DNA from 3 places in the Paenibacillus sp. RC21 genome. Region 1 is predicted to be linked to each of the others. Evidence: predicted binding sites of a transcription regulator. Region 1 holds the regulator's gene; each other region holds the start of a gene.
What was found. Region 1 encodes Rex, which represses fermentation and respiration genes when NADH is low (regulators of the CRP and FNR family bind a similar motif). Its sites were predicted from a motif close to TTGTGAAATATTTCACAA; they were not measured.
Positions count from the first base shown of each region.

Region 2: ABIA61_RS20805 (cytochrome ubiquinol oxidase subunit I) is a predicted target of Rex. The motif match lies at 1,756-1,773, and genes of this name have one in related genera.
Region 3: ABIA61_RS09970 (DoxX family membrane protein) is a predicted target of Rex. The motif match lies at 2,976-2,993, and genes of this name have one in related genera.

Region 1 covers NZ_JBIYCS010000002.1:205,725-216,247, forward strand. Annotated here, with positions in the region: gene ABIA61_RS06045 (AAA family ATPase) at 1-519, opposite strand, end outside; gene ABIA61_RS06050 (hypothetical protein) at 512-1,045, opposite strand; gene ABIA61_RS06055 (hypothetical protein) at 1,210-1,449, shown strand; gene ABIA61_RS06060 ((S)-acetoin forming diacetyl reductase) at 1,665-2,447, opposite strand; gene ABIA61_RS06065 (cell wall elongation regulator TseB-like domain-containing protein) at 3,095-3,619, opposite strand; gene ABIA61_RS06070 (amidohydrolase) at 3,657-4,958, opposite strand; gene ABIA61_RS06075 (redox-sensing transcriptional repressor Rex) at 4,945-5,598, opposite strand; gene dinG (ATP-dependent DNA helicase DinG) at 5,644-8,511, opposite strand; gene ABIA61_RS06085 (tetratricopeptide repeat protein) at 8,668-9,315, opposite strand; gene panD (aspartate 1-decarboxylase) at 9,398-9,781, opposite strand; gene panC (pantoate--beta-alanine ligase) at 9,774-10,523, opposite strand, start outside.
Region 2 covers NZ_JBIYCS010000007.1:124,245-134,767, forward strand. Annotated here, with positions in the region: gene ABIA61_RS20800 (response regulator transcription factor) at 1-1,439, shown strand, start outside; gene ABIA61_RS20805 (cytochrome ubiquinol oxidase subunit I) at 1,847-3,253, shown strand; gene cydB (cytochrome d ubiquinol oxidase subunit II) at 3,240-4,253, shown strand; gene cydD (thiol reductant ABC exporter subunit CydD) at 4,253-6,052, shown strand; gene cydC (thiol reductant ABC exporter subunit CydC) at 6,033-7,853, shown strand; gene ABIA61_RS20825 (sensor histidine kinase) at 8,069-8,908, shown strand; gene ABIA61_RS20830 (response regulator) at 8,905-9,564, shown strand; gene ABIA61_RS20835 (cupredoxin domain-containing protein) at 9,700-10,116, shown strand; gene nikA (nickel ABC transporter substrate-binding protein) at 10,326-10,523, shown strand, end outside.
Region 3 covers NZ_JBIYCS010000003.1:43,427-53,949, forward strand. Annotated here, with positions in the region: gene ABIA61_RS09955 (alpha/beta hydrolase) at 1-249, shown strand, start outside; gene ABIA61_RS09960 (dioxygenase family protein) at 342-1,133, shown strand; gene ABIA61_RS09965 (hypothetical protein) at 1,235-2,161, opposite strand; gene ABIA61_RS09970 (DoxX family membrane protein) at 2,352-2,870, opposite strand; gene ABIA61_RS09975 (DUF3048 domain-containing protein) at 3,114-4,214, shown strand; gene ABIA61_RS09980 (DUF47 domain-containing protein) at 4,407-5,021, shown strand; gene ABIA61_RS09985 (inorganic phosphate transporter) at 5,036-6,025, shown strand; gene ABIA61_RS09990 (amino acid ABC transporter substrate-binding protein/permease) at 6,269-7,717, shown strand; gene ABIA61_RS09995 (amino acid ABC transporter ATP-binding protein) at 7,710-8,438, shown strand; gene ABIA61_RS10000 (GNAT family N-acetyltransferase) at 8,865-9,299, shown strand; gene corA (magnesium/cobalt transporter CorA) at 9,556-10,515, shown strand; gene ABIA61_RS10010 (tyrosine protein kinase) at 10,522-10,523, opposite strand, start outside.

The sequences.
Region 1 (10,523 bases):
AATAATAGCATTTTCCTTCTTTTCCTTGGCTGCACGAGTGCGGGCCTCCCGAAACAGCTCGCGGACACGGCCTGCACCAACACCTACGTACATTTCAACAAACTCACTGCCTGAAGCGGCAACAAATATAGAATTGGTATAGTGCGCAGCTGCCTTCGCCATCAGTGTTTTCCCGGTTCCCGGAGGGCCTGTAAGCAAAACACCTTTTAATGGACGAATGCCAAACTTGGAAATTTCATCATGCCGATTCAAAAAATCCAGCGCTTCACGCAGCTCCTGCTTGGCGCTTTCTTGCCCGCCGATTTCCTCAAAAGTCAGCTTGTCCGGGCCATTCTTTTTACGTTTACGTTCTTGCCCGGCCCCTACAGCCAAACCTCCACGTGCATGCATGAGCATTAACAAGCCGCTGAGCATCAAACCTGCGATAAGAAAAGGGATAATATTCACCCCGATAAAAATGAGAAATATAATGGTCACCGGCACAATGCCGATTAGTGCTTCCTTGATCCATCTAGGCATTAGGCCATACCCCCATTTGCTGAGATTGACGTGGCAAAACGATAAACTTGGTCGCTTTGCCTTCGCTGAGTCGGATATAGACGTTGTTTGAATCCATATCGGTATCGGCCTCGATACCGGTTTTTTTCTTTTTCATCTGCTCGACGGTAGATGAAATTTGGGTGTATTTTTTATTTTCCATCGCTTCCGCTACCGGAAACATGGCCTCAGACCACCACTGGTTCAACGCTGGATTGGAATGATCCGCAATTTCCAGCTTAACTGTACGGCTGCCAATGATGGACTGTCCTTTTTGCTTAACTACATTGACCAATCCGGCGACATCTGCCTGCGGTTTGAGATCCAGATTCAAAACAACCTGATCCGGTTTAATATCTATTTGAGCGCTTGTGACGCCGGGATATTGGGAAACCAGTTTTTCCAGAGGACTCTGCATTGTAAACTGACGGTAAATAAACCATCCTCCAAACAACAGCGATGCTGCCAGAACCGCCGCAACAACGATAGGAACTGCACGTAATTTCAAATAACATCCTCCTCTCAAAATGTAAAACACAGAAGAAACGGGACGAATGTCAACACATAAACCAGACTGCATGATCTACAGTGATCAGCAAGTCTTTTTCTATCATTTTTGTCTATCACTTATAAATTATATTATATCATAACGTATATCTAATATCGAAGGCAATGTGTGGGGGAGTTGCGGTTGGGCAAAATCATTGGTTATGGTGGTGGGGAGGGGAGGCGCTATGTGGAGGATTTGATCTTACGATCGCTGTTGCCGCCGGATTTTTTTCGATTAGATTTTTATGGGGAAAATCCGGCGGCAAAGGCGAACGCTATCGCTTCTCCAGATTCAAATCCTCCACTCCGCTACTGCACAGCCATAAAGATGAATTTGCCTTAGGAGAGAAGTTGGGTAGATAAAGATGCTTTGCTGGCTTTCAGCCAAGCTTCGCGGAGTGAGTTAAAAAGACGTAAATACGAATTTTATCGTATTTACGTCTTTTTTTTGTTGTGATGTCTACTTCTTTTTATGTGTAAGAAAAGATTCTCATACAGCATTTTAGCTCTCATATTGCAACCTTACACTATATCTAAAAAGGATTCATAATTGCGTCATAATACAACCTTTAAATCTTTTAAAGGAACATCATGCCACCGTCGATCAGTGGGGATTGTCCTGTCATGTAATCGGAATCAGGGCCTGCCAGGAAGGATACGAAGGCAGATACGTCTTCCGGTGTAGAAAGACGGCCCAGGGCAATTTTACTGCCGAATTCCTTGGTCGCATCGCCAGTAGCTTCACCTTTGGATGCCGTAATTTCTTTATCAATGCCACTCCACATTGGCGTTTGTACAATGCCGGGGCAGTAGGCGTTAGCTGTAATACCGTATTGGGCATATTCCTGAGCGGCGGTTTGTGTTAGGGCACGAACTGCAAATTTGGTGGCGGAGTAAATACCCAGGTTGGCATTACCGACATGGCCTGCCTGAGAAGAGGCATTGATGATTTTACCACCATGACCCAGTTCCTTGAACTTGGCGGCTGCTGCCTGAATGCCCCATAATACACTGGTCACATTGATGTGGAACAGCTTGTCAAAATCAGCCAGCGTGACATCCTCCAATAGCTTGGCGGGAGCAATCCCCGCGTTATTTACAATGACATCAAAGCCACCGAGTTTTTCAGATGCTTCCTTTACAGCCGCAAAAACCTGATCCCGGTTGGAAACATCGACTTTAAGCGCAAGCGAGCGCCCTCCTGCCTTTGTAATCTCACCAGCAACACTTTGGGCCGTTTCTTCATTCAAATCCACGATTGCCACTGCGAAGCCATCTTGACTGAGGCGTAAAGCAATAGCCCGTCCAATCCCTTGACCTCCACCCGTTACTAATGCAACTTTCCCATTCACTTTACCCATGTTCATGAATCTCCTTTTTGTATAAGTAGTCATGATAACATAGCCACAAAATTATGGGTTACGTTAGTCTGCACCTATAATTAAACCATTTTAAGGAAAAAAATATTATGATATATGTAATAGACTTCATGTTTAACCTGTTTAAGGGAAATTCAAGTGATACTATAATAAACACTTACCCAAACAAAAAAACTAAAAGACGCAAATGCGAGAAATATCGCTTTACGTCTTTTTAGTCTTCAATGATTCAAAACTACACATTCTTTTATAAGACAATGTCTTCTAATTTCACATATCTTTTTTAGTAAAAACGATTTTCCAGTTCGTACAGAATTAGTTTGGTGTAAAACCCAAAACGGAGACAAGCGCAGCGGCGTCCGTGCCCCCTACCCCCCAACTCCCATAGAAAGAGTGGTGTTTGGAGTAACTCCATCGCGATCAGCCAGCGGAGTGGGCCATTTGAATCTGAAGAAGCGAAGCGTTCGCCTGAAAGCTTTCTGAAAGAAAGCTCGGTTCGGAAGCATATGCTTGCCGACGGATTTTCCCCATAAGAATCTAATCGAAAAAAATCCGTCGGCAACAGCGATCGTAAGCTCAAATGGACCACGCAGCGCTCTCACACCACCATCAGCCACTCTTCACCCAGCTCAATTATTAGGCAAAGTATACTTTACCCCCATCGATCCCCCATCCGAGAAGCGATAAAAGGTATAGTAATGATGACTGCCGTCATCGTAAAACAACTGCCACACATATTGACCGTTAAACACACTCGGCTCAAGCCTTACAATATCTATACCCGGAAGCTGCTGCTGGATCATGGCTGTCATTTTTTGCTCGTCGACTCCGTTTTTAAGTAGCTCGGTATGAACACCACTATTATCTGCCACAGGCACATTAGGTTGACCCTCCACCTTTTGAAAAGGGACCCACACCATAATATTTTCATTCTGAGCATTTTTCCCTTGTACCACCCAGTATACCTGATCCCACACCGACTTCCACGTCTGAGTCGTGGTAACCAGACCACCCGATTGCTTGGCCTTTACGATAGCGGCATTTCTCTCAGTCACCTGATCTTGAGTAACATAGGAATAATACCAGAAAATGCTGACCAGGACCAGTATGACGGCCAGAATGGCGACCACTATCCATTTTTTCTTATTTTTCAAACCTGTGCTTCCTCTCTAAGGGGATGTGACACCTGAATTAGCGCGACAGCAGCCCTTCAAAGGCGGCTTGTGCCTCATGCTTGATACGTTCCTCATCCATAGTCAGGCACTCACCGTTTTTCACAACCTGACGACCGTCAACCCATACATGGGCCACGTCTTTGGCGCTTGCAGAGTATACGGCATGAGAAATGAGATCCGTATGCGGCAAGAAATGAGCCTGATTGAGATCGAGCGCGATAAAGTCAGCCTTGTTGCCTGCTGCCAGCGCCCCTACCTCATTCAAGCCAATCGACTTCGCTCCGTACTCCGTTGCCAGACGCAACGCCTCACCCGCAGGAACTGCGGTTGGGTCCCCAGATACTCCCTTGTGAATGAGTGCAGCCAGACGCATTTCCTCAAACATATCCAGGTTATTGTTACTGGCGGGACCGTCTGTTCCGAGAGAGACGGTAACGCCTGCACGGAGCAGATCAGGCACTCTTGCCACACCGCTCGCCAGCTTCAAGTTGCTACCCGGATTATGCGAAACCGCTACACCACGTTCAGCCAGCAAAGCTATTTCTTCGTCATTCAAATGAACAGCATGGGCAACAAGCGATGGACGGGAGAAAAAGCCGAGCTTATCCAAATGCGCAACCGGGCGCAAGCCGTAGTCGCGTACGTTTTGCTCTACTTCGGCAATGGTTTCGGACATATGCGTATGCAACGGTAAGTCCAGATCATGCGCAGCCTGCACGAATTTTTCGATAAACGCAGGCGGACACGTATACGGCGCATGTGGAGACATCATAGTCGTAATGCGACCGTCTGCTTTTCCATGCCAATTACGCGCAAAATTCACAGCCTCAGCCAGCTTGATCCGCTGCTCTTCCTCCGAACATAATCCAATCGCTCCACGCATCAGACTGGCACGGATGCCGGACTCTTCAGCTACACGAGCCACCTCGTCCATATGATCATACATGTCCAAAAAGGTGGTTGTACCGCCTTTCAGCATTTCCAGCACGGACAAGGACGTACCCCAGTACACATCCGTAGACGTAAACTTGGCTTCCATCGGCCACATTTTTTCCTGAAGCCATACTTGAAGAGCCAGATCGTCCCCATACCCGCGCAGCAGGGACATCGCCGCATGACCATGTGTATTAATCAGGCCAGGTAAAAACAGCAGCCCGTTACCATCAATCGCTTCCGTCTCTTCCTCACCCGCTGGCAAAGTCTCGCCAATATAGGCAATGCGGCTGTCCTCCACGATCATATAGCCGTGGATTACCCCCGCTTCCGATCTGTTCACGGCAAAAGAGCCGTTTTTAATCATCCATTTATTCACCGTCATGTTGCATATCTTCCTTTCCGTCTTCCAAATAATAAGCGAGGCTTAACAAATCTGTTGTAAAATCTGTGGCATGTATTCGAATATTTGCTGGTGCCTTGAGAGTGGTCGGCGCAAAGTTCAAAATCGCTCCAATCCCGCTATTTATGAGCCTGTCAGCCACGTTCTGCGCTTCAAAATCCGGTACGGTAATAATCCCGATCCGAATGTTTTGTTCCTTCACGGTCGCTTCCAGTTCATCCATTGGCTGTACGACCAGCGTATTGATCCTGGTTCCGACCTTATCTGGCACAGCATCAAATACTGCTACAATTTTCATATTGTCTTTTAAATAAGCATTATAATTCGAAAGGGCTTGCCCCAGATTACCTGCTCCGACCAATACCACGTTAATTTGCTGGTCGATTTTCAGGATATGGCGTATTTTCTCGATAAGATAAGTAACATCATAGCCGATACCCTTACGGCCAAAATCTCCAAAATACGCGAGATCCTTACGAATTTGAGCCGGATTCAAATCCAGTCTTTGTCCTAACTCCTGGGAAGAGACCGTAGCCACCTCCCGTTTGTGCAGTGCATTCAGATAACGTAAATATACGGGTAACCTCCGTACGACAGCCTCTGAAATTTTATCTGATTTCATACATGCTCCCCCTAATTGTAACGGACATGTTAAGATGTCCGTCCGTTATGCCTCTGTCTCCGGGGCGGATTGGAGCCACTCGGCGATACGGGGCACCATTTGCTCCGTCGGCATATGCTCCATTTTTGGTCCCGGTAACGAGTACAAAAAGTGCTTCCCGTAATAGGATTCAATCACACGCGTATCGTAAACGATAACAACCCCGTGGTCGCTCGCGGTACGTACTAGACGTCCAAATCCCTGTTTGAAGCGAATGACAGCCTGTGGAACAGACAGCTTCATAAAAGGATTTTTCTTCTGCTGCTGGAGCAGCTCACTTTTAGCCTCCAGCAGCGGGTGATTGGGCGGTTGGAACGGCAAGCGGACGATAGCCAGACACGTCAGCGCCTTGCCCGGAATATCGACGCCTTCCCAAAAGCTGCTGGTTCCCAGCAACACAGAAGCTTTGGCTTCCTGAAAACGTCGGGTCAGCTTGCTGCGGCTCCCACTGTCCACGCCCTGCCCCAGCACGGTGATGTCGCTGGATGCTAACGCCTCCTTAAGCGGCTCATACACCTGCCGGAGCATGCGATAGGAGGTAAAGAGAACGAGCATTCTCCCCCGCGTCGCTTGGGCAGTCGAACCTAGCGAGCTGACGAGCATATCTACAAAATGCTCATCTCCTACACTGCCCTTCACGCTCGGAAAATCCCTTGGAATGACTAGCAACACCTGATCCCTGTAGTTAAAGGGTGAAGGGAGCTGCGTAGTCATCAGCCGCCCTTGATCTGCGGCCTCCTGCAAGCCGAGCTGATCGGTCATGTACTGAAACGACTTATCCACCGACAAGGTAGCAGACGTCAGAATAATGCTCCTTTTTTTGTCAAAAAACATTTCTTTCAGCTGGCGGCTCACATCGACGGGCACCGCATAAAATTGTAGCGACTTGCTGCGGAATTGCCCGCTCGCTTCGAGCCAATATACGGTCGTCTCATCATCCATCCGCATGAAAAAGCGCAAGCTTTCCCTAATGCCTGCCAAATCCTTAAGCAGCCCCGTAATATCTGTAATGAGGCTGTCAGCCGCATAATCGTCATGTTCTTCTTTCACGTCGAGCATCAGCTTGTCGCCCTTGCGCAAAATTTCGCTCAACGTTACATAAACCTGATTTTCCAGCGCAGCAGCCTGATCCCACTTGGCAGGCTTGGCCGACGGCTTGAGACGGGAAGAAAACTGCCCTGTTTCGCCCGGTGTCGCATCACTTCGCTCCGGCAGCATACCAAACAGCTTGTCGCTCAGCAGATCCCAAGTCTCCTTGACCTCCAGCACGAGTGGATATATCTGGTCGATGGTAGAAGCCCAATCCGTCGATTTCTCATGCCCCGACTTTGCCAACTGCTGACGCAGCGAAGGCAATTGTCCGTTCTTGCTGTCCTTGAACAACCGGGTCAGCGTATGCACGAGTGTGAAATATTTCATATGCATTCCCAGGTGCTTACCAGCGACTTCCTCCAGATGATGCGCTTCATCAATCACCAGATGCTCATAGCTCGGCAACAGCTGATGACTCGCTTTTACGTCCGTGAACAGCTTCGAATGATTCGTAATGACCACATCGGCTATTCCCGCCTCGTGGCGCGCACGATGATAAAAGCATTTGCGGAACCATGGACAAGAACGCCCAAGACAGGACTCCGAATCACTGGCCACCGTTTCCCAAAAATCTCCGCCACGATTGCTCAGATTCAGTTCTTCATCATCACCGGTTTCCGTCAATGTCAGCCAGACGATCATCTGGGCCGCTGTAATTAAATCTTCCTTCGGCGTTGCGAAGTCTCTTCTGTTTATTTTATGTTCAAACTTACGCAGACACAAATAATGTCCCCGGCCCTTAAAAATGGCAGCCCGGAACGGGAACGGGATCACCTTGGTCAGCATCGGAATATCACGCTCGCGTAATTGCTCCTGTAGGTTGATCGTATGCGTACTAACCATGACTCGCTGTCCATTTTTCACACTGTGATATAGCGAAGGGAGCAAATAACCGAGGGACTTGCCTGTCCCCGTACCCGCCTCGATCAACAGGTGCTTGTCCTCACTCAGCGCCTGATTGACACCCTCAATCATTTGCGTCTGCGCTTCGCGTTCCTCATATTGGCTCAAGGATGAACGTAAATTGTCTCGCACATCATCCATGTATTCCTCAAAGGAAACGCCTGCCAGCGGATTGGGGTCGTCCTCTCTGCGAGGGGCATTTAGCTCCGTCCAATCCTCTACCTTCAGCGCAAGCTGACGAAAAAACTGATGACCCTCCAAATCCTGAATAGGATCATGCTCTTTGTCTTCACGCACCCCGTCCAAAAACCATCCGAGGTCACTGTCTTCCTCCGCGAACAAATCGCTGAGCCGCTGTATCGTAATCAAAGGCAGCGCGTGAAGCTCATCCAGACATTTTAAAAACACCTCAGCCGTAGCCAACGCGTCGCTGTCTGCCTGATGAGGTCGGTCATGCGCCAGCCCGAACTCAGAAGAAACAAAACCCAGCTGATAGGAAGATAGCGATGGAAACATGATTTTCAGAAAATCCATCGTATCCAAAATTCTGCCAGTAAACGGCAAGTACCCGCACCGATCCAAAGCGTTTTGCAAAAAATTAAAATCAAACGCCACATTATGACCGACCAGCACGACATCGTCCAGCATAGGCACTAGCTCCATCATCATCTCTTCGAGGGCAGGAGCATCCTTGACGTCATCGTCTGTAATCCCGGTCAACCCGGTAATAAAAGGCGGAATGGATCTGCCAGGGTTCACATAAGAACCGTAAATACGGGAAATGCTGTTATCATGATCTATAATTGCAAGTCCGACTTGAATGATGTCATCCGCGGACTGGGTGCCTGTCGTTTCAAAATCCAATACCGCAAATTTCATTCAACTTAATCCTTTCTTTTGACACATACAAAAATAATAACTCTGTATAACAGCATAGCAGAAGATCGCCTGTTTGGAAATTAAGACAGCCAAAAAAGACGATGCACACACCGCCTGGGAAGGTGGGCATGCCTCGTCTCGATCGGTGTCTGACAACTATAGCCAGGTCATCATGGAGCTGTCGTACCGAAGCATTTCGGCACCGGACAAACAGGCTTCCATATTGTGCAGCGGCTCGGGTAACGCAGGATCGAACTGATGCGCGAGAGCAAAACATTTTTGCGCCTCCTCTACATCAGCCTGCTTCGCCATAAGACAGCCCAAAGCATTATAGATGACCGCTTTCAGCCCGGTCTGCTCTGTCAGGTGCAGCACCTTCTGAAAATGGCTCACAGCCTCCGCTGTATCCTCCAGTTGAAAATACGCCATCCCCATATACATACGGCTCTGCCAGCTGTTTGGAAAATGCTGTAGCACCTGTTCAAACTGACGGATGGCCTCAGGATACATAAGCAGTCGGTAATACCCTTGACCCCGATTAAAGGCTGGCAACTCCTTTTCAGGCAGTTCCTTTTCAGATAGCTCCGTGTCAGACATACCGGACTCAGCGGAAAAACCAGCAGTCCGCAGTCGAACCATTTTTTCCTCAAAGGCCAGCCATTCATCCATAATTCCGTCACTCATTCTCCGCAGCAAACTCCAGTGCTGTAGCAACTCCTGCCTGCGGGAGCCCTGGGCTGATGGGTAATGCTTCACGATATCATCTAACATGCTGTTCATTTCTGCGAATACATGCTGGAACATGTGCATCCCGCCCTTACGAAAGATGGATTAATACACTCACATTTTTCGCTTAAAGGGCGGGTTTCATCCGCACTCCCATTCATTACATGATCGTGGCGTGTACTTCCTTGTTGGCCGTTTGGGCCGGTTTATTATGTTCATCGACGAATACAACGGTCGGTTTGTATGTTTTGGCCTCTTCATTCGACATAGAAGCGTAGGAAATAATAATGACTGTATCCCCAGGCTGCACCAGACGCGCTGCTGCGCCGTTGAGACAAATTACGCCGCTACCACGCGGTCCGGGAATAACGTAAGTTTCCAGTCGAGCTCCATTGTTATTGTTCACAATTTGAACCTTTTCATTCTCCAGCAGATCAGAGGTCTCCATCAAATCCTCATCAATGGTAATACTACCCACATAGTTAAGGTTGGCTTCAGTAACCGTCGCCCGGTGAATTTTGGATTTCATCATCGTTCTAAACATGGGAAAGCACCTCCGCCTTCTGTATTCTCATATTATCAATCAGTCGGGTTTTCCCAAACTTTACAGCCAGCGCTACAATGATGTCTTCTTCAACATCGCTTAGCCGCTGCTTGGGAGGAAGGGGATCCAGACCGGGAAAGGTTAAGATTTCAATGTAGTCAATGTCTGCCAAAGGTGAAGAAGTAATGGTGGACTCCACCATCTGGTATAACTGAAGGATCGTAAACGTGTTCTGCACAACATCTTCGCTCACTTCACGCACCTTACGCAGTGAATGTGACAGTACCAACGCCTGCTCCCGCTGTTCCGCGCTCAAATACACATTACGCGAGCTGAGGGCCAAACCGTCGGCCTCTCTGACGATGGGGCAAGGAACGATGGTGACATTCATATTGAGGTCGGTCACCATCTGCTGGAGCACCGCTACCTGCTGCGCGTCCTTCATGCCGAAGAAGGCCAGATCAGGACCTACCATATTAAAAAGCTTGGCAACCACGGTGGTCACACCGTCAAAATGCCCTGGACGTGAAGCACCACATAACCGATCCGTTAAAGAGGATACGCGAATTTTCGTACGGGTTGGCTGCGGATACATTTCTGCTACAGTTGGCAAAAATACGATATCCACACCTTCACGCCGCGCCACCTCCAAATCACGCTCTTCATCGCGGGGGTAGCTGTCGAGATCTTCATTAGGCCCGAATTGAATCGGGTTTACAAAAATGCTGAGTACCACCGTATC
Region 2 (10,523 bases), on a different contig from region 1:
GGAGCATACGCGAAATGAACGGCGAGCCTTTTCATTTTCTCATTTTAAGTGGATATGCGGACTTTGATTATGCGCGGCAGGCGATGGGCTTTGGCGTGGATGGTTATTTATTGAAGCCTGTGGACGAAGAAGAAATGACGACAGAGCTGAAACGGGTAAGGCGAAGCATTGAGAGCGAAAAAGAAGACGGCAAGTGGGGGAACCCGCCTGCCCATGAGAGCGATTGGATCGAAATCCTGCTGTTTCCGGTTCAGGAAGATCGGGCTAATCGTGGTGCATTGGAACACAGCGACCCTCTCCACGGAGGAACGGAGCAAGCTGAACATCATGGCCAGCATCCGGCGCCACCCTCTTTGGATTGGAGAAGCTATCAGGTCGTACTGCTGGATCTTCGGATACCCGACTGGGATCGGCAAGCTCGGCAGTCGGCAGCAAAGCTGCGGCTAACGGAAATGTGCGGGGAGCAGGGCAGGGGGATTGTATTCGAGGCAGGAATATATACAGGCTTGCTACTTCCCTCCACGGTGGACACAGAAGAAAATGCTGTTCGATTGCTGGCTTCCTGGCGACAGGCGCTAAAGCCGTGGGCAACGAAAATATACGTAGCTGCTGGTGATCCGGTGGAGAGACTTCATGATATTTCGAGTTCTTTTGAACAGGCGCTGCGTCTACTGGAGCGTACTTTCCTGTTCCGTGCGGAAAGGGTGATGCTTACCAGTGACCTGCACGATTTGGAAACTTCGGACGAGGAAATGTGCGAAACGACTGACAAAGCATCAGACCCCATGCGTTATGCAGAGAAGCTGTACTACGCGCTGGATATGTCCAATCGTGAAGCTGCAATACGTGTATTGAAGGAAATGGAGGTCCAATTTCCACAGATCTATCGTTCAGAGGCTGAAATCAAGGCGGCGTTTGCACAGACATTTACCTTGGCGCTGAACAAGTATGCGGCTGGACAGGAACAGAGCCGTACGGTGCTGGAAGAGCATTCCCGCTTGATTACGGATGTATATGCCTATTCAACCTTGGGAGAGCTGGTGGATCGGTCAATGGAGCATGTGCTGCAATGGATTGGTCAGACCGATCCAGGTGGTAAGGAAACGATCATGAAACAATTGATTGATTTCATTCATAGTCATTATGATGAGAATTTGCGCTTGGAGCTGTTGGCGGATATGTTTAATTACAACAGCGGCTATTTGGGCAAATTGTTCAAAAGCCATACGGGCGAAGCTTTTAACGCCTATCTGGACAAGGTGAGGATCGAGCGGGCAAGGGAATTGCTTGCACAGGGAATCAGGGTGCATCAGGTGGCAGGACGTGTCGGATATGCCAATGCCGATTATTTTCACGGCAAATTCAAAAAATATGCGGGGATGTCGCCTTCCTCTTATCGTAGTCGGGTTCAGAAGAACAGAGGGACGGATGGCAGTTGATGGATTCCCGTGGGTTAAATTGATGAAGTCTCTCTTGCGGATGTCGGAGCAAAAGTCTCCGGACGAAGAGAGGCTTTTTGCTTGGAAAAAAATCAGACAGATCAATCGAAAATGTCACACTAACTAGAAGATTTGAGTTGTTTTCATAAATTCGCCATCATTACGACACAGCTTTGACACGATGTTCACACTTTCGATTCTATTTCATTCAAACCTATTCTATATAATGATGATATTCTGAAGCCGGATCATGAGATTCCGTAATGAAGATGCCTGAGGGGGCTATTCATAAAAAGTGATCGTTCCATATGTAATAATGTGAATACTATCACAAGGATGAAGGGAGGCTTCAGAACCCAATTATTAACATTCATTCTTAAGAGAAGCGCAGGGGGAGGAATAACATCATGGACGTATTAGAATTGGCACGGTTGCAGTTTGCAACCACAACAATTCTTCACTTTGTTTATGTGCCGATCTCCATTGGATTGTCGTTGCTGGTGGCAATTATGGAGACCATGTATGTAATCAAAAAAAATGATTTATACAAAAAAATGGCTCAATTCTGGGGAACTTTTTTGCTGATTAACTTTGCAGTAGGCGTGGTCACCGGGATTTTGCAGGAGTTCCAGTTCGGGATGAACTGGTCTGACTTCTCCCGTTTTGTCGGTGATGTGTTCGGTACGCCGCTGGCGATTGAGGCACTGCTTGCCTTTTTCCTGGAATCAACCTTTATCGGATTGTGGGTATTCGGCTGGGAACGGCTGTCCAAAGCAGTCCATTTAACCTGTATGTGGCTGGTATCCATTGGTACGATGCTGTCCGCCCTGTGGATTTTGGCAGCCAACTCATTCATGCAGCGTCCGGTAGGATACGAGATTCATAACGGTCGCGCAGAAATGAAAGATTTTTTCGCTCTGTTGACGAACGAACAACTGTTATGGGAGTTTCCACATACATTGTTTGCAGCTATTGCGACAGGGGCTTTTCTCGTGGCAGGTATTAGTGCATGGAAGCTGATGCACAAAAAGAATCTGGACTTTTTCAAGCCTTCTTTCAAAGTAAGTATTATTGTTGCATTGATTAGTTCGATGTTAATCCCGATGTTTGGTCACGGACAGGCTCAATATTTGGTGGAAACACAGCCAATGAAAATGGCTGCCAGTGAAGGGTTATGGGAAAACAGTAGTGACCCGGCCCCTTGGACAGTTATTGCAGGCATTGACCCTGAAAAGAAAGAAAACAGCTTTGAATTTAAGGTTCCTTATGCGCTCAGTTTGCTGTCCTATAATAAGCTGTCCGGCGCGGTACTGGGGATGAATGAGCTTCAGGCACAATACGAAAAAGCCTACGGCCCCGGTAATTATATTCCGCCGGTACGTACTACATTTTGGAGCTTCCGCATTATGATTGCAGCCGGATGTGCCATGATTGTACTTGCTTTGTATGGAGCCTATCTGACATTCCGTAAAAAATTGGAGGGTTCGCATCGTTGGTTCTTCCGGTTGATGATGCTCGGTATATCTCTTCCATTCATTGGAAATACTGCGGGTTGGATCATGACAGAAGTGGGGCGTCAGCCTTGGACGGTCTTTGGTTTACTTCAAACCAAAGATTCCGTTTCGCCTACCGTTGTGGCAGGGGAAGTGCTGTTCTCACTGATCTCGTTTACCGCATTGTATTTAATTTTAACGGGTGTGCTGACGTTCCTGTTTGTCCGTACGGCTCGCAAAGGTCCGGATATCGAACCACATCAGGAAACGGTAATCCATGATCCATTTGCTCAAGGGGGTGACACCAATGTCGTTAAATGATTTGTGGTTCTTATTAATTGCTGTGCTGTTTACCGGCTTCTTCTTCCTGGAGGGCTTTGATTTTGGCGTGGGTATGGCTACAGGTCTGGTACCGCGTAATGATCAGCAAAAACGCTTGATGATCAATACGATTGGTCCATTCTGGGATGCTAACGAAGTATGGTTGATCACAGCAGCAGGTGCGATGTTCGCGGCTTTCCCGCACTGGTATGCGACCATGTTCAGCGGATATTATCTAGTATTTGTATTTATTCTGCTTGGTTTGATTTTACGCGGAGTTTCCTTTGAGTTCCGGGGTAAGGCAGAAGGGAAATGGTGGACAGGGACGTGGGATGCCTGCATTCTGATGGGTAGCTTTCTGCCGCCGATGCTGTTCGGTATGGCTTTTGCGGCTTTGGTAAAGGGTGTACCTATTCAGCAAAACATGGACTTGAAAGCCGGATTCTCCGATGTGTTTAACGGATATACGGTATGGATTGGACTGACCGTGGTTGGGATGTGCCTGATGCATGGGCTAACGTTTATTTCTCTGCGGACGATTGGAGAAGTACGGGATCGTGCTCGTGTGATTGCGTCAAAATTTCTTCCGATATTAGGTGTTTTGCTCGCGGGTATGGTGGTATGGACTTATTTTGCAACAGACTTATTCGCACGTCGTGGCCCTTATATGTACGCTGCAGTTGCAGTGGGGATCGTCGCCTATGTGCTGTCATGGTATTTCCTGAAACAACGCCGCGAAGGTTGGGCCTTCGGGATGACGGGAGCTATCATTTTGCTGACATTCGTTTCGTTGTTCGTCGGCTTGTTCCCGAGATTTATGGTGAGCTCGATCAACAGTGCATTTGATTTGACGATATATAATGCAAGCTCCAGTCATTACACCCTGAAAGCCATGACGATTGTTGCAGCAACGCTTTTACCCTTTGTGCTGGCTTATCAGGCGTGGAGCTACTTTGTTTTCCATAAGCGTCTCAGTGAAAAGGACCATTTGGAATACTAATGGATAAAGCATGGTTTGGATTAAAGGGCATTCGGCCGGTAATGCTGCTGCTGGCCGCCCTTTCCCTGGCCCAGGGGGCCGCTGTGATTGTGCAAGCGATCTTTTTGGCGAAGGCTATAACGATTTTATTTGATAAACATCCGCTGGTGATGGCTTGGCCGTCACTGGCGTTGTTTTTCGCGGCTTTTGCGGCGAGGCATACGATGATCTGGCTGCAACGCCGGACAGCAGGCCGCTTTGCCGAAGCATCAGGCGCTTCCTTGCGGGAGCGTCTGCTTGCTCGTTTGTTCGAGCGAGGACCTGTTTTTGCTGCCAAGGAAGGCAGCGGCAAGCTGGTGACGTTGGCGCTGGATGGAGTGGATCGTTTTCGCACGTATTTGGAACTGTCCATTCCTCGTATGATTGACATGATGTGTGTGACGATACTTGTGCTCGTGTCTGTTTTCACATTGGATGTAATTTCAGGTGTGATTTTGACGGCTACGATGCCCATCCTGATTGGCTTCTTTATCCTGCTGGGCTTGGCGGCGCGGAAGCAGGCAGATAAACAGTGGCGCTCCTATCGCCTATTGTCGCATCATTTCACGGATTCGTTGCGCGGCCTACAGACGCTACGGTTTTTGGGCCGTAGCCGGGAGCATGGAGAAACGGTCGGGAAGGTCAGCGACCAGTACCGCACGGCTACGATGCGTACACTGCGGGTCGCGTTCCTGTCCTCCTTTGCGCTCGATTTTTTTAGTATGCTGTCGGTCGCTTTTGTGGCGGTAGGCTTGGGCTTGCGTCTGATTAGCGGATCGGTGGGACTGGAAGCGGCACTTGCGGTACTGATTTTGGCACCGGAATATTTTATGCCTGTACGCCAGTTGGGATCGGACTATCATGCCTCACTGGATGGCAAGGAGGCTTGGAGCGCGATGCGCTCCATTCGCGGTACAGAGAATGAAGCGGCTCAGCAAACAGATTCCGTGGATATCCTTACGGGGAGTGGCCGCACAGACAATGCTAAGGGTGACGGCAATGCCCTAAATATCACAGGACAGGATACGATCAGGCTATCGGATATATGCCTTCTTAATGAGGACGGTTCCGCACGACTTGACCACATATCCGCGAGTGTTGAGTCGCATATGAATATGATCGGCATCGTCGGAGCCAGCGGTGCAGGCAAAACAACGCTGCTCAGTTTGCTTGGAGGCTTCGCTGAACCGACGTCGGGTGAGCTGAACGTGAATGGGTGGGCATTGGCTGGTGATACCAAAGCCGAATGGCAGCGACATATTGCCTATATTCCGCAGCATCCGTACCTGTTCAGCGCTTCCTTGGCGGATAATATCCGGTTTTATGAACCGGAGGCATCCAACGAGCAAGTGGAATGGGCGATTGACGCGGTTGGACTGCGTGAGCTGGTGGATGGTCTTCCGAATGGATTGGATGAGCCGATTGGTGAAGCGGGCCGGACGCTGAGTGGAGGACAGGCGCAGCGGATAGCGTTGGCGCGTGCTTTGCTGAGTAATCGTCCGGTTATTTTGCTGGACGAGCCGACTGCACATTTGGATATCGAGACGGAATGGGAGCTAAAACAGACGATTTTATCTGTTTTGCAACATAAAAGAGTGTTTCTCGCGACTCATCGACTCCATTGGATGCCGGATATGGACTGTGTCTGGATGATGAATCAAGGTCGTCTGGAGGAAGCAGGATCACATAAGCAACTGGTTGCCCGTAAGGGAGGATATTACCGTTTGCTGACGGGAATGACGGAAGGAGGGGACGGAAGATATGAGAGCCACGGACAATAGCGGCCAAGGCTGGTTTGTATTTTATTTGAGACAATATTTTTGGGCCTTTCTGGCTGCGGCGCTATTGGGCGCTCTGGCAATTGGATGTGCAGGCGCATTGCTCTTTACGTCCGGTCACCTGATTACCCGTTCGGCTTTAAAACCGGAAAATATATTGATGGTGTACGTTCCGATTGTGCTTGTACGAACGTTTGGTTTTAGTAAAGCGGTCATTCAGTATCTGGAACGGTTGGTGGGGCATGATGCCGCGCTGCGTCTCGTGTCCCGTATGCGGGTGCGGCTGTATCGGGCAGTAGAACCGCAAGCGCTTATGATTCGAAGCAAGTTTCGCACAGGGGATCTGTTGGGTTTGCTGGCGGAGGATATTGAGCAGCTTCAAAACATATATTTGAAGCTGGTTCTGCCTGCGATATCGGCGTTGCTCATCTATGCTCTGGGGATTTCAGCACTCGGATGGATGGACGGAACCTTTGCCTTGATGATGGCACTGTATTGCGGATTTTTACTTTTTATCGCCCCGGCCATCTCGCTGTGGACCTCGCTCGCTAAACGACGAACGTTCAAGCAGGAACGGAGCACAGCCTATCAGGAGCTGACCGATGCATTGTTCGGCATGAGTGATCTGGTGCTGAGCGGTCGGACTGGACATTTTCTGGCTTCCTTCACCCAACGGCAAAACAAGGCTGCTGTAGTAGAAAATTCACTTCGGCGAAGCGAATGGCGCTCTCATTGGATCGCACAGTGCGTCGTAGGTGGCGGAATTGTGATGATGACCATATGGGCTGGAGGGCTGGTAGCAGAGAACCGCATAGAGGCAACATGGCTGGCGTCCTTTGCGCTTGTTGCTTTTCCATTGCTGGATGCCTTCGTCCGCGCTGGAGAAGCGGTGGTCCATGCGCCGGAGTATCAAGATTCACTACGACGGTTGAAAGATTCGGAAAAACATACACCTACAACTGCCGCATCTGTACCGTTTTCGACCTCGGCTTCTGTGCATACAGGGCGGCAAGCAGCAGGAGGCATAGTAGATAAAATAGAGGCGGAACATGTTACCGCCCAGCGATCGGGCAACGCAGGTGAACTGCTGCTGAACAACGTGAGCTACCGCTATACAGCAACGCAAGAATGGAGCGTGCGCGATATTTTCCTGCGTGTGCCGCAAGGGGGTAAGGTTGCACTGCTTGGTCGTAGCGGTGCGGGTAAGTCCACCCTGCTGAATCTGATTCAGGGTGCATTGCAGCCGGATGAAGGGAGCGTCACTGTCGCAGGTGCGCCCGTGTATACAGGCGGGGCGTATTCCAGCCTGTTTGCAGTGTTAAACCAGCAACCGTATTTGTTCGATACAACGGTAGCGAACAATATTCGGTTGGCGCGGCCCGATGCTACGTTGGAAGAGGTTCGTGCAGTAACGCAGCAGGTGGGTCTGGGAACGCTGATTGATTCCTTGCCAGATGGCTATGACACTCGGATGCAGGAAACGGGCCTACGCTTTTCCGGTGGAGAAAGACAGCGAATTGCACTGGCGCGGATTTTGCTTCAGAATCACCCCATTGTTCTGCTGGATGAACCAACCGTAGGACTCGATCCGCTGACAGAGCAGGAACTGATGCAGACGATGTTTCGTGTGCTGGAGGGCAAAACGCTCATCTGGATTACACATCATCTGACCGGAATGGAGCATATGGACGAGGTGATCTTTATGGAGCAGGGTGGCATATCCATGCGAGGCAGTCACGAGCAGCTCTGGCAGGAGCAACCCCGATACCGCAACCTGTATGAGCTGGATCATCCCGGTCTGTAAAGAAATAGAGAAGATCAGGCTTCGGTAAAATGAACATACACTTTGGAGTCGGCATGGATATATGCTGGCTTTTTTCCTTCTCTATCCGCTGTAGGATTGATCTTGTTCCGAATCAGCAAAAAAGGTATGCTTGGAGGCATAAAGACACTCGGAACGCTTTGGACCACTGATCTGCTCGGTTAGTGCAAGTTTCGTGCTGCTGCAAGGAGGCCCTTATGACGTATAATCAAATTAAATGGATTATCCTATTTGTACCTACACTAACGGTTGGAGCCTGGGAATATGTAAGACACCAGTTCTTGCTCCCCTATATATCCATGGATCTGGGAAACTGGCTGACTCCGGTCATCTTGTATTTGGTCAGTGTGACGCTGTTGACCAAGCTTTTTCATATGCTGGAACGTATTCAGATGGAGTTGCAACACGAACGCGCGGCCAAGGCAGCCCTTGAAGCCAGAGAGGATCTTGCCAGGGAGCTGCATGACGGGATTGCCCAATCACTTTTTTTATTGTCCGTCAAAATGGATCGCCTGGAGCATAACCAAGATCAGGAGCAGTATCGTCAGGATATTTATAAAGTCAGAAAGACCGTCCACGAAGTAAACCGTTATGTTCGTCAGGCGATTGCCAATTTAAGATTTGATCCGACCATCGACGAGACGCAGTCAACCAACGAATCTATGGACTATAAGGTGCAACAAATGATTCACGAAATTCCTGTGTACGTAGATATTCGGTGGAACATTCCCGACGATGCGCTGACTCCAAAAGAGAAAGTAGAGCTTCTGGCCTGCATTCGTGAGGCAGTTGTCAATATTGAAAAGCACGCAGGGGCTTCCAAAGGCTGGATTATTGGAGAAGGTGACCACGATCATTGGAAAGTCATCGTCAAGGATAATGGCAAAGGTTTTACGACCGATCCTTTTCGGTTTAAAGACCGATACGGCCTGAATATCATGAAGGAAAGAGCGGGAGATATGAACTGGACGTTGCAGCTTCTGTCGGATTCTTCGTATACCATGGTGGAAATAACCAAAGAGGGAGAACATAAATGACGCATACCCGTGTACTGGTCGTAGACGATTCTGCTCATGCTCGCGAGGCCATCTGTGAAATATTGTCCATGGATCAAAGCTTTGAAATCATCGGGATGGTGGACAACGGCGAAAAAGCAATTGAGTTTACCGAGCAGTGGCTTCCAGATTTGATCCTGATGGATATTTCGATGCCTGGAATGGACGGGCTGGAGGCTACACAGCGGATTAAGCTCATGTTTCCATATGTCAAAATAGTGATGATTACCGTGTCGGATGATATGATTCATCTGCTTGAAGCTTTGAAACGGGGGGCCCAAGGCTACCTGTTAAAAAATATAGCGCCCTCCACATGGCTGGAATACCTGCATTCTATTGTGAATGAGGAAGCACCACTGAGCCGGGAACTGGCTTTTCAAATCTTGAAAGACGTCACCATAACAGCGAAAAAGGAACCACAGGTCCGTCTTACCTCAAGAGAGCAGGATATTTTATATGGGGTGGCCGCAGGGTGGACGAACAAGGAAATCGCCGAAAAGTACGGTATTTCCGAGTACACAGTAAAAAACCATTTGAAAAATATTTTGCAGAAGCTGCATGTACAGAACCGTGTACAACTGACGAGATATGCATTGGAAATGGGGCTTGTTCCTGATGATCCTAAATTCAGGTCATAAGCCTCTTTGTTTTTTTGACACCATTTAGTTCAAAATATAGCTCGAATGAGGTATTTTAAATTTTGATTAACTTTTGTATACTGGTTAGAGTTGGCGTGCTTCACATGAACGGTCAACTGGAGGGGAATGATCTGAATGAAAACATTTATCTCTAAGCATTGGCACTTGATGCTGATTGGCTTTGTAGCGCTGATCGTGGGCGGGTTTGTCTTGTTTTATTTTCAGGGGAGCGTGTCGTCGTTTCCGGCTAGCCAACCTAAAACCGTTCAAGAAGAGCCGGACAAAGCCAAGTATGAAATTGCTACGGTCAATGTAGAGGGAGACGGTTTTTATCCTAAAAATATTGAAATAAAAGCTGGTGTCCCGACTAAAATTAATTTTAAGAGATCGACATCCTTTACTTGCATAGATGAAGTACAATCGTTGAAGCTTGGAATGGACGTCTTTATGGACCACGAAAATAACTATTTTACTGTCAAGGACCTGAAACCGGGTGTATATGAGTATAACTGCGGTATGTACATGTTCTATGGGACGATCACGGTAAAATAAATCAATACCAGCTTTCCAGCACATTTTTGCCGGGAGGCTATTTTTTTTGCCTTAATACAAGGTATCTATAATAATAGTCACAAAATGTTCAAGGTTATAAGGCATATATGGCTCAAGTGGGCCAGGTCATGACAAGCCAAAGGTAGGTAAGATGGAAGGAAACGATAGAGAAATGAAGGGGAAATATGAATAAACACAGGTTTATCCCAATGGTATGTATGCTTTTGACCGTAGTCTTACTGGCTGCTTGTTCTGGCCCTCAAGAGGGTTCAACGCAAGCAACACAGCAGCCAAAGAAAGAGCTGACCTTTCTGTTTAACTTTGCTAGTCAGACCGTTGATCCCGGTCTGGATTATACTCCGTTAAGAGCAGGTGTCGTAGAAACGTTGGTTAAACTGGACGAGAAC
Region 3 (10,523 bases), on a different contig from region 1:
GTCAAGTTTAACGGCGATGTGCTCGTTATTCACGGAACCTCGGATGATATCATTCCTGTGGACTATGCATTCCTGTTCCAAAAGGTATTTTGGATGCGTCCAGAGGGACGCTGCGACAAAGAGATTATTTTTCAGGGAGACCACACCTTCTCTTCCGGTAAAGAGCGGCAGCGGTTGATCGACCGGACGCTGGAATGGCTGGATGAGCAGGAGAATATTCAGCGGGATTGGCAGCACTGGATGATCTGATTTCAGGCTGTAACGGATTGTATTGGAAATTGCGCCTCCACCGGAGTAAAATGGAAGAGTAACACTATACTGGCGTGTGGAGGTTGGCAGCGATGACATTACCCTCAATTTTTGTTGCGCACGGTTCACCAACACTAGCTTTAGAAAACAACGCATACACCAGCTTTCTTGCAGAGCTGGGCGCGAGCCTGCCCCGACCCAAAGGAATAGTCATTTTTTCCGCGCATTGGGATAGTGCTGATCAATGCATAGGCGCGGATGACCAGCATGCAGCGTTGCACGATTTCTATGGCTTTCCTGAACAAATGTACACACTTGATTACCCTGCACCAGGCGATCCGAAGCTGTATGAGGAGATAGAGCATCTGTTCAGTCAGCATAACCTGTTCCACCAGCCGGTACGGAACCGGGGACTGGACCATGGAGCATGGGTGGTTTTGCGGCATATATATCCTGATGCGGACATCCCGGTCGTCCCGCTCTCCATTGATTCCAGGCGCGCTCCGCAGGAGCAATACGAGATTGGGCGGATGCTGGCACCGTTGCGTGAACAGGGCATTTTGATCATCGGTAGCGGCGGATTGGTCCACAACTTGCGAACACTCAAGCAGACGAATGAGCCAGCAGATTGGGCGGTTCAATATGATAACTGGATCGGTCAGCAGCTTCAGGAATGGAATTTACGTCATTTGTTCCAATATGATAAAAAGGCTCCTTATGCCAAACAGGCGGTTCCCTCTTATGGGATAGAGCATTTTTCGCCGCTGTTTTACGCGATGGGGGCTGCGGATGACCAGCGCTCGGCGCAGAAGCTTTTTCAGTCCTATGTCCTGGGCTCACTGAGTCTCAATTGTTGGGCTTTCGGTCAAGAACGTGATATGTAAATGTGAAAAAAGAACTTCCTAATCCACATGGCAAGTGGGAATGGAAGTTCTTTTGTGTATATAACATGAGTTCCTGTATGGTGTGTTCCTGTAAAACTTGATCAGGAAGTAGGTACGTTCTTTTTCAGCCAGTCGGATACCTGTGCAGTGTGTTTATCTCCGTTTTGATCCAGTAGAGCCACGAAGGCTTTTAGTTTTTGTATATAAGGACTAGCTGAGCCGCTGTTGTGTTGAATTACCAGTTGATATCCTTTTTTAGCGTTAGGAAGAATCTTCTTGGTATCGTAATCGAATAATGGCGTATTGTTCGTGCCGTAGAAGGTATGGAAATAGTACAGATCATGCAATTCTTTGACAGCTAGTGTACGGTTGGAATGTGGATATTTGTTTAAAAAGTCTTCCTGTGCCAGCACCCGTCCAGACAACTGCTGATATCCGATATGCAGTGCGGCATCCTTGGTAGCCGCCTGTCCAGATTCCACTGCCATGATGTCAATATAGCTGCGGATATCTGCCGTGGTGTGCTTTCCGAAAACTTTATATTTTTCATAGTTTATGACAGGATAATACATACCTTCTGCGGTTTCCAGTTTGTATCCGGCATCTCTGGTTTGGGTCAGTAATTTCTTCAGGTTCGTATCTTTGGTGCGGCTAATTACATTTGTGAACGAATCGCCGGGTTTATAAATAGTATTGATTTTGGTCTGAACAGAAGCTGGGTATAAGGCTTGTGAATAAGAATCCAATTGCTTGGTCTGTGCATTTTCCAGATGAAGCGTCATGATGGTGGCTTGAGAGGCTGGAATGGATTGAATGTGTTTTTGCAAATAAGCGAATGCCTGAGGAAGTTTGCCGGGTTGACGTAGCAGTTGCTCGAAGGTGTTGGAGATATTTTGCACACTTTCCGATTGAGACGTTGTCGTAGTCGATACTGCCGCTTTGGCTTGTGATGGATATCCCAGTCCCATAGTCTGTACTGTGAAAGTTACTGTCGCGAGCATGAGGTAGGCTTTGGTGATTTTTTTCATGATATAACCCTCCATGGCTTTCTTTGATGTAACTGTAGTGTATAGGGGGAATGTATCGTGAGCATTCCGGGTTGTATCCAACTTGTAAACGTTTGGGGAAATGATGAATCGGATATAAAAGAAAGTCAGCAGCATAGTGCACAAAAAAACAACCATTAGCCCGGAGGGTAACGGTTGTTTTTTTGGTAGCTTAAGCTATTTTTCGAGCGGGGTCTGCTGGAAAGGTATCTTTATTTTTACGGAACAGTCCACGCAGGATGGGAAGTACCCAACGATCCAAGCCAATCCGTCCAGCGTTTGCGCCAGCAACTACAAGGAAGATTTCAAACAGCAGGTAGATTGCATTGGTGCTTACTGTGCCCGAGAACAGGAACGAGAAGTTCATGACCATTGCCATCAAGGCAGCTAATGTAGTCAGTGTACCAAGAAGCAGGCCAACTCCGACCAGGAACTCACCCAGTGGGATCAGGACGTTGAACAGACCGACATTAGGTAGGGCAAAGGCTTCAAGGAACGATCCCCACCAGCCTTGTACAGCGGGATGTTCTCCGCCTGTCTTAGCAATGGCCCCCGAGATAAATCCGCCTGCATCGAATCCGCCAGTCAGCTTCTCAAGTCCATGGGTCATCCATTCATATCCCAGATAAACCCGTACTACAGTCAGCAGCCACATTGCTACTTTATTTTCACGCAACCAGTTGTTAAACATTCAAACCACTCCTCTTTCTTATCTTATAATGTTGGTTGTATTTCATTTGGTTTGGGATGATCATCTCTGCTACACCCTTATTGTATTAGGTTCAGTTACAGTTATTTGTGATAAAAATCACAAAGTCTGAATATTTTTTAAATTTTAATGTCTTCAGATAAGTATTCTATAGTGATGATGAGTTTCAATCAAGACAAAAACAGGAAATAACGCTTATAATGAGAAAAATGTCTAACTGGAGGGATGAATTTGTCCGGGCCCATTTTCAATCGAAGCCAATGGTTGTGTGTGATGACCTCGGTTTTGCTATGTATGACCATGATGTCCTGTTCTGCTATGTCCAAATCGGGTGAATCAGAACCCGCGCCCCAACCGGTTAAGCAAGAAACACAGCCGGAGGCGCTTGAGCCGCCCAAGGAACCGACTATTCCGGCATTTACAGCTCCGCTTACCGGCCTTCCGGTGGAGCAGCCTGTTCTGGAACGACCGCTTGCAATTATGATTAATAATGCTCCAGCCGCACGACCTCAGGCGGGACTTAGCGAGGCTGACATGGTATATGAAGTTCTCGCAGAAGGTGGAATTACACGTTTGGTAGCTTTTTTCCAAAGTCATGGCGGTGATGTGAAAATAGGCCCGGTCCGCAGCATCCGGCCGTATCTGATTGAGCTGGGCGAAACTTACGGGGCGTTGCCGATACACGCCGGGGGAAGTACAGATGCCTATGCGATTTTACAGCAGCAACGAAAAGAGCATCTGGATGAGATTTCGAATGGGGGAGCTTACTTCTGGAGAAGCAAGGATCGCCGTCCACCACACAATCTGTACACAGATGTGAACAGACTTCGCCAAGGAAGCGAAAGTAAAGGCTACGCCAAGCAGACGGTGGTTCCGGTATATAAATATCTTAAATCCGGTGAAGCTTCGATCATGGGGGACGGGGAGGCAGTATCTTTGCAAATCCGCTTTTTGCTTAAAAGCTACAAGGTATCTTACACCTACGATCCGTCAGATCAGCAATATAAGCGTTTTGTGAACGAAAAGTCACATGTGGATCAAAACAATAACAAGCAGCTCTCTGCGGCCAATGTCATTGTGATGAGCACCAGGCACCAAACGCTGGATGATGTAGGTCGATTGAGCGTTGAGCTTAAAGGCGGTGGAGAGGCTATGTTGTTTCAACAAGGGAAGTTGATACACGCCGAGTGGCAGCATACGCCCGGTGATGCTATTCGTTTTATGAAAAATGGAGTTGAAATTCCGTTGGTACCGGGTACATCCTATATACATGTGGTTCCGGCGGACGTTTCGCTGAACGAGCATGTAAGTGTAGAAGCAAAGTGAGGAATCCATAATCCACCTTTTTAGATATAATTTGTCGGATAATGAACTTCCTTGTCGGGCAATGTATACTTAATATTGTGAAATTTGCCTTTACAAACTTTACAAAAACATTGATGAGTGTGATAAGATAGCAAAGGTTGTCTAATGCAGTCGAAACAGGTTGCGGATATTTTCGTAAAGGGGTAATCGTTAATGAGATTGAAGAAAAAGGATATATTCTTCGAGACGTTGGAAAATATGGCAGATACAATCGTGCAAGCAGCTGATTATTTTGCCCAACATACTTCAAATCTTCAAGATGTGGTTCTGTTTACTAATGAAATGAAGAAGTATGAAAATAAGTGTGATGATTACACACACACGATTATTACTGAGCTGAACAAAACCTTCATTACGCCGCTGGAACGCGACGATATCATGGAACTGACAACGACCATGGATGATGTGCTGGACGGTCTGGAAGCGACAGCCTCTCGTTTTTATATGTACAACATTACGGAGCCGGACGAGTATATTGTGCAGTTCGCTGATATTTTGCGTCAGTCGGCTTATGAAATTCAGAAGGCTGTACATTTGCTTTCACAGAAGAAGCTGCTGGCCATCCGTGAATACACCATTCGCCTGAATGATTTGGAAAATCAGGGGGATGAGCTGTTGCGTATTTGCATCAAAAACCTGTTTGCAACTGTAACTGATCCCATTGAACTGATTAAACGCAAAGAATTGTACGAACGCCTTGAAACGACAACGGATTCATGCGAGGATGTTGCAAATATGCTGGAATCCATCATTATGCGTAACTCGTAAGGGAGTCCTTTTACATGGATACAAGTTTACTGGTATTGGGTATTGTTATTTTTCTTGCTCTGGCATTTGATTTTATTAACGGTTTTCATGATACGGCGAACGCTATCGCAACCTCGGTATCTACCCGTGCGTTGACGCCGCGTCGTGCGATTATTATGGCTGCGGTCATGAACTTTCTGGGAGCCATATTGTTTACAGGGGTTGCCAAGACGATTGGTGGCAGTGTCGCTGACCCTACCAAGCTTACGAACGGGATTGATATCGTCATTGCGACACTGATCGCAGCGATTATCTGGAATCTGCTCACATGGTGGTTCGGTATTCCTTCATCCTCTTCCCACGCCTTGATTGGTGCGCTGGCCGGGGCTGTGTATGTAGGTGCGGGATCAGAGAAATTGAACTGGAGCGGCTTCATCGGGATTGTTGAGGGACTTATTTTCTCCCCGCTGATTGCTTTTGTAATTGGTTATATTGTAATGATGATTTTAAAATACATCTTCGCTCGTCGCAGTCCGCATACGGTGAACAAAGGTTTTCGCACGATGCAGGTCATTACAGCAGCGCTTCAATCGTTCACGCACGGTACGAATGATGCCCAAAAGGCAATGGGGATTATCACATTTGCACTCGTTTCGGCGGGTTATCAGGATCATCTTGAAGTGCCGATGTGGGTTAAAATTTCGGCCGCAACAGCAATGGCGCTCGGTACGTCCATTGGGGGCTGGAAGATCATCAAGACGATGGGCACCAAGATTTTTAAAATCGAGCCGATCAATGGCTTCGCCGCTGATATTTCCGGAGCTTCGGTTATTTTCACAGCCACACTGCTTCATTTACCAGTAAGTACCACTCATGCCATTACTTCGGCTATTTTGGGTGTTGGTTCTGCGAAGCGTTTTTCCGCTGTGCGTTGGTCGCTGGCTGGTCGCATTGTCATTACTTGGGTTATTACTATCCCAATTTCTGCTTTACTAGCAGGTTTGATTTTCAAAATTCTTTTCTAGTTCATCATTATTTCTCAGAAAATAAGTACACACTATAGGATACACAATAAGCTTCCTTCCGCTTTTTGCGGCAGGGGCTTATTGGCATTACAGGGGCAAAAAACAGGTCCTTTAAACCTTACCCGATCAGACAGGTCCATGAAACATCTTTCAAAAAATATCTGACATCAAAGTAGTCAATTTTTAATAACTCCTGTAGAATAAACAGAAAACTTTGAACCGTTCAACTGACTGGAGGAACTTATGCAAAAATCTGGAAAACTAACAGCACTCATGATTTGTCTGTTTTTTGTGGTTGCCCTGGCCGGTAATTTTGGCGTAGTGGCACATGCAGAAAACAAAACAAAATATGATATCGGCACGGATACAACGTTCGCGCCTTTTGAGTTTGAAGATGTAGATGGTAAATTTGTCGGAATCGACATGGATCTGCTGGCTGCTATTGCCAGGGATCAGAATTTTGACTATACCATCAAGCCTCTTGGCTTTAATGCGGCAGTGCAGGCACTTGAAACGAATCAAGTGGACGGCGTTATTGCCGGGATGAGTATTACAGATGAACGTAAGCAAAAATTTGATTTTTCTGAACCGTATTTTGATTCAGGTGTCGTCATGGCGGTCCGTAAGGATAATGATACGATTAAGCGCTATGAGGACCTGAAAGGGCAGCGTGTCGCTGTCAAAACGGGAACAGAAGGGTACACGTTCGCGGAGTCCATTAAGGCCAAATATGGCTTTACTACGGTTCCGTTCGATGATTCCTCTCAAATGTACGATGAGGTTAAGACTGGAAACTCAGTTGCATGTTTTGATGATTATCCGGTGCTGGCATACGGAGTGACACAGAATAATGGACTCAAGCTTGTGACGGATAAGGAAAAAGGTGGTTCATACGGTTTCGCTGTCAATAAAGGCAAAAACCAGGAACTGGTGGAGAAATTTAATGCAGGGCTTGTGAATCTTCGCAACAGCGGGGAATATGACAAAATCATGTCCAAGTATCTGGGCGAATCCGGTAAAGGTGCGGCACCTGTTGAACGTGGGCGCTGGGAACTCATTTCCGCTTCCCTGCCTTCGCTGATCAAAGGAATGGGAAATACGCTGCTGTATACACTTGTATCCCTGCTGGTAGCTTTTGTGCTGGGTCTGGTGTTCGGCTTTATGAAGGTGAGTCACAATAAACTGTTCCGTGGTATTGCAACAGTTTTTGTCGATGTATTCCGTGGTATTCCGCTGATCGTACTTGCTTTCTTTATTTACTTTGGGATTCCGCAGGCACTGGATTTTAAAATGCCGCTCTTTGTCGCGGCTGTACTGACGTTGTCTCTCAATGCGGGAGCTTATGTGACGGAGATCATCCGTGGCGGTATTCAGTCCATTGATCCGGGACAAATGGAAGCGGCTCGTTCTCTTGGGTTGCCATACCGGACGGCTATGCTCAAAATCATTTTGCCGCAGGCTGTGAAAATCATGATCCCGTCGTTTATCAATCAGTTGGTTATTACGTTGAAGGATACTTCGATTTTGTCCGTTATTGGCCTGGTCGAATTGACCCAATCGGGTAAGATTATTATTGCGCGGACGTTCCAATCCTTTGATATTTGGCTGGTGGTTGCGGTGATGTATCTTATCGTCATTACAGTCCTGACCAAAATTTCCAACCGCCTTGAAGGGAGAGTTCGCCGTGGGTAAAATTATCGTCAAGAACCTGAAAAAAAGCTATGGCAGTAACGAGGTGCTGAAAGGCATTGATATGCAAGTGCAGGAAGGTGAGGTTGTCTGCGTCATTGGCCCCTCGGGTTCAGGGAAAAGCACGTTTTTGCGTTGTATGAATATGCTGGAGGAAATTACAGCAGGCGAGGTCATCGTGGATGACTACAACTTGAGTGACAAGAGCGTGGACATTAACAAGGTCCGTGAAAATATAGGCATGGTGTTTCAACATTTCAACCTGTTTCCGCATATGACGGTGCTCAAGAACATTATGTTTGCGCCAACAGAATTGGGTAAACAGTCCAAGGCAGAGGCCCGGGAGACGGCCATGAAGCTGCTGGAGCGTGTGGGCTTGTCCGATAAGGCAGATGCCTTGCCAGGACAGTTGTCCGGCGGTCAAAAGCAGCGCGTGGCGATTGCACGCGCGCTGGCAATGAACCCGGATATTATGCTGTTCGACGAGCCGACCTCGGCGCTTGATCCTGAAATGGTCGGAGAAGTGCTCGGCGTCATGAACGATCTGGCCCGTGAAGGTATGACGATGATGATCGTGACGCATGAGATGGGTTTTGCACGCGAAGTAAGCGACCGTGTCGTGTTCATGGACGGAGGCTACATCGTCGAGGAAGGAACGCCACAAGAGGTATTCGGTAATCCGCAAAATGAGCGGACGATTAGTTTCTTGGAGAAAGTATTGTAAGTGGGGCAGGGTTTGCGTTGAATGTGTGAGATGTGCTCGTTGTGAAACGCTCCGCGGTCCATTTGATCTTTCGATCGCTGTTGCCCCTGAATTTTTGGATTGTATAAGACATGAAAAGGTGAAAATTCAGGGGCAAAGGCGAGCGCTGACGCTTCTTCAGATTCAAATGTACCGCTGCGCTACTACTCGCTGATCGCCCCCTTTCGTCAAAAGCCTGCCTCACTTTTGAATGAGTGGATGCAGTGGAAGGGAAGGGGCGCCGCGCGGTGCTTGCTGCGCCGATAGTAGGCTGGGAGTGAATGGGCTCGGTTAAAGTGTGGTTTAGTGAGTAGGTACATGGCTAGATGTGATCTCTTGTGATTGTAAGAGAGAGTCTTTATTACCTGATATAAATCCTTATGTATATCCTTCAAAGGAGTGGGTAATTTGAAGATCAGGACTGCTAGACAAGAGGATATTCCGGCGTTGGCTTATTTAATGGAGGAGCTTGGTTATCCTACATCAGTTGAAGATATGAAGCAGAGATATGATCGTATCGCTTCTAATCCTGACTATCATACCCTGGTTGCTGAAATTGAAGGGGAAGTGGTTGGGATGGTTGGGCTACACTATGATATCTTTTATGAAAGAAATGAAGATTATGCGCGTATCGTTGTTTTTGTGATGGATTCGAAACATCGTAATAAAGGCATCGGCAAGGCGCTAAATCAGGAAGTGGAAGCTTGGGCAAAAGAAAAAGGTTTGGTTGCCATTGCTTTGAACAGCGGTAATCGGAGTGAGCGACAGGATGCGCATCAATTTTATCGACGGTTAGGCTATGAAGCGACAAGCACAGGCTTTGTGAAATTAATTGAAGCATAGTTATCATTATAAGTTGGGGATTTTGCAAAATCCTGAAGTTAGCTTCTTATCAGATAGAGAGATGGAACATATCGTTTGAGTTGGATTTATATTTTATAAGGATATCTTGGGGGATTGTGATGGCCCGGAGATATCCTTTTCTTTATTTTGCTGTATGAAGCATGAATATGGGGCTTGAGATTTGTATAACGCTGAATAGCTTATATACAATGTAAATAGAATCAATGACAGTAGTGTTAGGCGAGGGGGACGTACGGTGATACGTACATTGGTTATAGGCCATGATCATCAGGTGACGGTGGGGCTGCCACTGGAGCAGATCGTCATGGAGGATTATATATGGATGTGGGTGGATTTTAGCGAGCCTACCGATCATGAATCAGAGCTTCTGACGAGTTATTTCCATTTTCATCCGTTGGCTGTGGAGGATTGTTTGCATGTTCTGCAACGTCCGAAACTGGACTATTATGAGGATGTGCAGTTTCTGGTGGTACATGCGCTGGATGTAGATACATTGGATGCGGAAGAAGTGGATATGTTCATTAGCAGCCGTTTCTTGGTGACATACCATCATCATGAACTGGAGGAGCTGGATCAGGCTTGGGAACGGATTGTCCAGCATGCCAATGAACGCAAAATTTGGTCGCGTGGGCCGCTGGCTGCGGCTTATACGGTGGTGGACAAGCTGGTGGATAACTATTTCCCGAGTTTGTTCATGATTGAGGATGAGCTGGCAGAGCTGGAGGGCCTGGGCGGGCGTGAATCGGTGGAGGACTTGATGAAGCAGGTATTTGCTCTGCGAGGCAGGCTGCTCAAGCTGCGCCGTACAATTGTGCCGATGCGGGATTTGATGTACAGGGTCCTTAATTCGCAGCATGTGCAGGGTAAAGGGGAGCATATGGCCTATTTTACGGATATTTATGACCATCTGCTGAAGCTGACCGACATGCTGGAGGCCGACCGCGAGATGACAGCCGACCTGAGAGACAGTTATATTTCGCTAAATTCCAACCGTATGAATTCAATCATGAAGACACTGACCGTCATTACGACTGTTTTTATGCCCTTGACGCTGATTGCGGGTATCTATGGTATGAATTTTTCGTATATGCCCGAGCTGGGCTGGAAATATGGTTATTTTGGAGTGCTGTTCTTTATGTTCATATTAAGTGCAGCGATGGTAATCTGGTTTATGCGTCGGGGCTGGTTCAAATAAAATAACCT